Dinghuibacter silviterrae: one gene and its partner. The protein of the gene in region 1 interacts with the protein of each later gene in a pairwise test. Links are inferred from orthologs where the notes say so. Each region holds a gene or a part of one and is shown in the gene's direction. Other genes may lie near its edges.

The links.
Region 2: the proteins of eno (region 1) and rpe interact in binary tests that used the Escherichia coli proteins (3 or more experiments, as listed by UniProt). The link is inferred for Dinghuibacter silviterrae from one-to-one orthologs.

The regions. Positions count from the first base shown.
Region 1 is NZ_SODV01000001.1:608,785-611,970, forward strand. The notes cover bases 279-3,133. They hold eno (phosphopyruvate hydratase), read left to right. Parts: upstream 279-993; coding sequence 994-2,274; downstream 2,275-3,133. Other genes in these bases: EDB95_RS02680 (ATP-binding cassette domain-containing protein), read left to right, coding at 279-980; EDB95_RS02690 (FtsB family cell division protein), read left to right, coding at 2,330-2,638; EDB95_RS02695 (hypothetical protein), read left to right, coding at 2,742-2,975; nth (endonuclease III), read left to right, coding at 2,983-3,133. Also shown: acs (acetate--CoA ligase), read right to left, coding at 1-3; more of EDB95_RS02680, read left to right, coding at 69-278; more of nth, read left to right, coding at 3,134-3,186. UniProt on the Escherichia coli protein: Catalyzes the reversible conversion of 2-phosphoglycerate (2-PG) into phosphoenolpyruvate (PEP). It is essential for the degradation of carbohydrates via glycolysis.
Region 2 is NZ_SODV01000001.1:1,986,976-1,990,043, reverse strand. The notes cover bases 291-3,027. They hold rpe (ribulose-phosphate 3-epimerase), read left to right. Parts: upstream 291-1,203; coding sequence 1,204-1,851; downstream 1,852-3,027. Other genes in these bases: EDB95_RS08940 (PhoH family protein), read left to right, coding at 2,042-3,025; EDB95_RS08950 (tetratricopeptide repeat protein), read left to right, coding at 291-1,190. Outside these bases: EDB95_RS08955 (hypothetical protein), read right to left, coding at 1-144; more of EDB95_RS08950, read left to right, coding at 189-290; EDB95_RS08935 (hypothetical protein), read left to right, coding at 3,054-3,068. UniProt on the Escherichia coli protein: Catalyzes the reversible epimerization of D-ribulose 5-phosphate to D-xylulose 5-phosphate.

The DNA.
Region 1 (3,186 bases):
CATAGCAAAGGGATTCGCCAGCGAATATATAACAATTCCAAATCCACTTTTTTGATTTAGGTTTGTGTATGTCCATTTCCGTTCAACACCTGACGAAGCGTTATGGCGAACAAACCGCCGTAAACGACCTGTCTTTTTCAGTAGGCCAGGGTGAGATCGTCGGATTCCTTGGCCCGAACGGGGCCGGCAAGTCCACGACCATGAAGATCATCACGGGTTACCTCGACGCAGACGAGGGGTCGGTGGAGGTCATGGGCCGCCGGGTCCGGGACAACCCGCTCGAAACAAAGAAGGTCATCGGGTACCTTCCCGAAGCCAATCCACTCTATTATGATATGTACGTCAAAGAATACCTGCACTTTATTGCCGACGTACACCACCTGGGCAAAGACACCAGGGGAAGAATAGACGAAGCGATCACGCTGACCGGTCTGACACCCGAATATAAAAAAACCATCGGCACGCTTTCCAAAGGATACAAACAAAGGGTAGGCCTTGCCGCTGCCCTGCTCCACCATCCGGGTGTGCTCATCCTGGACGAACCCACGTCCGGTCTGGACCCAAACCAGATCATCGAGATCCGGGAGCTGATCCGCAACCTCGGCAAAAACAAAACGGTTCTTTTTTCCTCGCATATCCTTCAGGAAGTGGAAGCGCTGTGCGACCGCGTGATCATCATCAATAAAGGAAACCTGGTCGCCGACGCACGGCTGGCAGAGCTAAGAAGCGCCGGCAGCGGCAAGGACGAAGTAACCCTGGTCATCAAGGAATCCGTCCCCGCCTCCGTGTTTGAGGCCGAACCCCTGATCGAACAATGCCGGATGAAGGGCGAGGGACACTGGACGCTAACCACCGTTAGTTCGACCGAATTAAAGAAACGTTTACTGGAGCTCTCTTTGCAGAATAACTGGAACATTGTTTCTTTGCACAGCGAATCCGGCAGCCTGGAAGCCATCTTCAGGTCGCTGACATCAAATTAAACATTCAATATTCATGAGTTACATCGCAGAGGTACACGCCAGACAAATTTTAGACAGCCGGGGCAATCCCACTGTGGAAGTAGACGTCATCACCGAAGATGGCCAAATGGGACGGGCCGCCGTGCCGTCCGGAGCCTCCACCGGCAAACACGAAGCCGTCGAACTCAGGGACGGGGACAAAAGCGTATACATGGGCAAGGGCGTTTTGAAAGCCGTTGCCAACGTTAACGATATCATCGCCGGTGAACTCATCGGCATGGACGCCAGCGATCAGACCGGCATCGACGCCCGCATGATCGAACTGGACGGAACCGAAAACAAGGCCAAGCTGGGCGCCAATGCCATCCTGGCCGTGTCCATGGCCGTAGCCAAAGCCGGCGCCGCTGAAAGCGGGCTTCCGCTGTACCGCTACCTGGGTGGCGTCAACAGCACCGTACTGCCGATTCCCCTGATGAACATCCTCAACGGAGGGGTACACGCCGACAACAAGATCGACTTTCAGGAATTCATGATCGTTCCCATCGGCGCAGACACCTTTAGCGACGGCCTGCGCTGGGGTGTTGAGGTCTTCCACCACCTCAAGACCGTTCTGAAAAAGAAAGGCTACAGCACCAATGTAGGTGACGAAGGTGGTTTCGCACCGGACATCCAAAGCAACGAAGAAGCCATCGAAACCGTCCTGGCCGCCATCGAAGCCGCCGGCTACAAGGCAGGCTCCCAGATCGCCATCGCCATGGACGCCGCCAGCAGCGAAATGTACCAGGAGAACGGAAGCTATTCCTTCTATAAGAGCAGCAAGAAAAACCTCAGCCGCGAAGAAATGGTTGCCTACTGGACCGACTGGGCCAATAAATATCCCATCGTTTCCATCGAGGATGGCATGGCCGAAGACGACTGGGAAGGCTGGAAACAACTCACCGATTCCATCGGACGCAAGGTACAGCTCGTTGGTGACGACCTTTTCGTAACCAACGTCAACCGTCTTTCCGAAGGCATCAACCAGGGCATCGCCAACAGCATCCTCATCAAGGTCAACCAGATCGGTACCATCACCGAGACGATCAACGCCGTCCAGCTCGCCCAAACCAACGGCTACACCACGGTCATGAGCCACCGCAGCGGCGAAACCGAGGACACGACGATCGCCGACCTCGCCGTCGCCCTCAACTGCGGCCAGATCAAAACCGGCTCCGCGTCCCGCACCGACCGCCTGGCCAAATACAACCAGTTGATCCGCATCGAGGAAGCCCTCGGCGCTTCCGGGATCTATCCGAAAGGGCTGTTCAAAATCTAAAAACCATCGAAAAAATAAAAAGCCGCCCTCTAGGCGGCTTTTTTTATCTTTATGTATGTTGAAGCGGATCCCGAAATGGCTCAAAAACCGGTACCTCCTCACGACGGCCGCGTTTGTGTTGTGGGTGAGTTTTTTTGACAGGAACGACCTGTTTACGCAAGGAGAGCGGGCCAGGGATCTGAGGACCCTTCAAAAAAGCAAGACTTACTATACCACGCAGATAGAAGCCGCTAAAAGGGAATTGGACCAGATGACCCACGATCCGTCCGCCCTGGAAAAATTCGCCCGTGAGAAATACCGTATGAAAAAAGACAACGAGGACGAATTTACGATCGACGACGCCCCCTCAAAAAACGCGCAATAGCCTGTTAGACACCTGGTTAAGACTTTGTATCCGAAAATCGTGCTTTTGACGCACAATTTCCGGGTGTTGACTTGCGTTTTTAACCTGAAACCTTACTTTGCCTATGAGCGATTTTACTCCGGAAGATCTGATTTTGTACCTATACGGCGAAACAGATAACGAGAAGACGGCCCGCATCAAGGCAGCGCTGGACTGCAGCTGGGCACTCCGGGAAAAACTTTCGGTCCTGAAGACTTCCATGGACAGGCTGGACAAAGCCCCTTTGCAATCCCCTTCCGCCGCCGTCTTAGACAACATTTTAGCGTACGCAAGGGCAAAGTCAAAGGTCGTACCTTAGGGTTACCATGACCATCCAGCAACGGTACCAGTTCATCATCGACTATTTCCAGGAACACGCACCCAATGCGGAAACGGAGCTTATCTACGACAACCCCTACCAGCTCCTGGTAGCCGTCATCCTTTCTGCACAATGCACCGATAAGCGGGTAAATATGACCACTCCCGCTATTTTTGCGCGCTATCCGGACCCGGAAGCCCTGGCAAAAGCC
Region 2 (3,068 bases), 1.4 Mb from region 1 along the record:
GATGAGGGCGCCCTTGCGTTCGCCGGCGGTAAAGGTGCGTTTGGCTTTCCAGGCGGACCAGGCTTTGGCCAGGACGTACAACAACGACAGCAGGATGACCCAACGGAGGATATTGTGCAGCCCCAACAATATAGTATCGAACATGGTGAAAATTTGGAGGCAAACGTACGGAAAATTAGCTTTGACGCATGAAGCAATTCCTTCTGTTTGGTCTTATCTGCCTGGCCGCTTGCCAATCCACGACAAGCAACGACGACCAGGCCCTTCAGAAACCACCCTATGCCGTCTGGACGGATAGCATCCGGCAGTTCCCCACCCACTCCAATTATTTCTTCGAAAGAGGAAAACTTTTTAGCCAGAACAACGACTCGGCCCACGCGGTCCGGGACCTGGAGAAGGCCCTGTCGATGGCGGACGAAGCGGACTATGCCCTCGTCCTGTCTTCTTTCTGGCTGGACCATGGGCAGCCGGATTCGGCCCGGGTCGTCCTGGGGCCCTCCCTGGCACGGTTTCCTTATAATCAACTCCTGAGGCGCAACCTCCTGATGTCGTTTTACGGGGAAGGACGTTTTGACGAGGCGATGAAAATAAACGACACGGCCCTGCGGTATGATTCGGCCAGCTCGGGGAACTGGTACAACCGCGCGATGGTGCAGGACGCCATGAAGGATTCCACGGCGGCCCTCCGGAGCCTGGAAACCGCCTACCGGCTGGACTCCGGCAATGCCACCATTGCGTACGAACTGGCCAACCGTTACGCCGACGCGGGCAATGCCACTGCCCTGTCGCTTTGCGACCGGATCATCCGGCGCGAATCCAAGGGTCAGCCAAAACCCGACCCCTTTGCCATTAAAGGCATCTATTACGCCAACACCGGTCATCCCGCTGAAGCGGTGGCTGCCTTCGACCGGGCGATCGCCGTCGACTATACCTTCCTGGATGCCTACCTGGAAAAGGGGATCCTTTTGTATAAACAACATAAGTATGCGGAGGCGCTGAAGGTGTTCGACCTGTCCACGTCGGTAGACAATACTTTTGCCGACGGTTATTATTGGACGGCCCGTTGCCAGCAACAGCTGGGGCAACTCAAGGACGCGCGGCTCAACTACGAGCGCGCCATTGCGTTTGACAAACATTTTACAGAAGCCCGGGAAGCGCTGGCCAAATTGGATCAGGCCGACCGAAAATGATTATCTTGCCCGTATGCACCTGGTAGCCCCCTCCCTCTTAGCCGCGGACTTCCTCCACCTGGAGGACGCGTGCCGCCTCGTCAATGAGAGCAAAGCCGATTGGTTCCACCTGGACGTTATGGACGGCCGTTTCGTCCCCAACATCAGCTACGGGATGTCGATCATCGAACAGATCCGTACGGTTGCCCAAAAGCCGTGCGACGTGCACCTGATGATCGAGGAGCCGGGGCGCTATGTTGCCGACTTTAAGGCCGCGGGGGCGGATCACATCACGGTGCACTGGGAGGCCTGCCCGCACCTGCACCGGAACATCCAGCAGATCAAATCCCTGGGGATCACGGCCGGGGTCGCCATCAACCCGGCGACGCCGGTGGATTTTCTGACCAGTATCCTTCCGGAGCTGGACCTCGTGCTGATCATGAGCGTCAATCCCGGGTTCGGAGGCCAAACCTTTATCTCCCACACTTTCCAGAAGATCCGCAAACTTCGCAAGATGATCCACGACCTGGGGCTTCATACGCACATCGAGGTCGACGGGGGTATTTCGGTGGAAAATGCCGGGCCCATCGTGCAGGCGGGAGCCGATGTATTGGTGGCGGGGTCCACAGTTTTTCACGCACCCGATCCGGTGGCGGCGATTGCGAAGTTGAAAAGCGTCTAAGACTCAATTCTTCACATCCTGTTAATAAGATTTATTTGGGATAAGCCTCTTGGATTTCTTAAATTTATAGGGAATGAACATCGCGGGGACACGCCAGGCGTGTCGGACGCTGTAAGTTAAAAGGAACCACGTGCAACGCCCTTTCGAAGCGAGCGGCCGTATCCAATTGGTGACCATAAATTGAACAATTTTGACGGAGACGATTATTAACCTTGAGAGCATTAACCCTATTGAGTTCTTCGGGGTCAACAACGGCAAATTAGACATACTAAAAAAGAAATTCCCCCTTCTAAAAATCCTTTCCAGAGGTACCCAAATCAAGCTAAGCGGTGCGCCGGAACAGATCGAAACCGCCCGGGAAAAAATAGACCTGCTGGTCCAGTACCTGGAGCGGAACGGACACCTGAGCGAAAACTATTTCGAGCAGATCCTGGGCGGGGACGACGCGGAAACCATCGACCATTTTAAGGACCGCAATCCCAATGACATCCTGGTCTTCGGGCCAAACGGCAAAACAGTCCGGGCCCGCACGGCAAACCAGAAAAGACTGGTGACGGCGGCGGACAAAAACGACATCCTCTTCGCGATCGGACCCGCGGGTACGGGTAAAACCTATACGGCGGTGGCCCTGGCGGTTCGTGCACTCAAGAACAAAGTGGTCAAAAAGATCATCCTGACGCGTCCGGCCGTGGAAGCGGGGGAAAGCCTTGGCTTTTTGCCGGGCGACCTGAAGGAAAAGATCGACCCTTACCTGAGGCCGTTATACGATGCCCTGGACGACATGATCCCCGCCGACAAACTGGGGTATTATATGAGCACCCGGGTGATCGAAATAGCGCCCCTGGCCTATATGCGGGGCCGGACCCTGGACAACGCCTTCATCATTCTGGACGAAGCGCAGAATGCCACCGACCTCCAGCTGAAGATGTTCCTGACGCGTATCGGGGCCAATGCCAAAGCCATCATTACCGGTGACCTTACCCAGATCGACCTTCCCAAGAACCAGAAAAGCGGTCTGGACAAGGCCGTCCGCATCCTCAAACACGTGGACGGTATCGCCCATATCGAGTTGGATGAGGAAGACGTCGTCCGCCACAAGCTGGTCAAGGCCATCATCAAGGCCTACGACAGGGAGCACCAGGCCGAACAGGTGAGGGTGGAAACCCACCGATAATTGGGGCATATACGCTATATTTGGGGCCATGCGGAAATACACT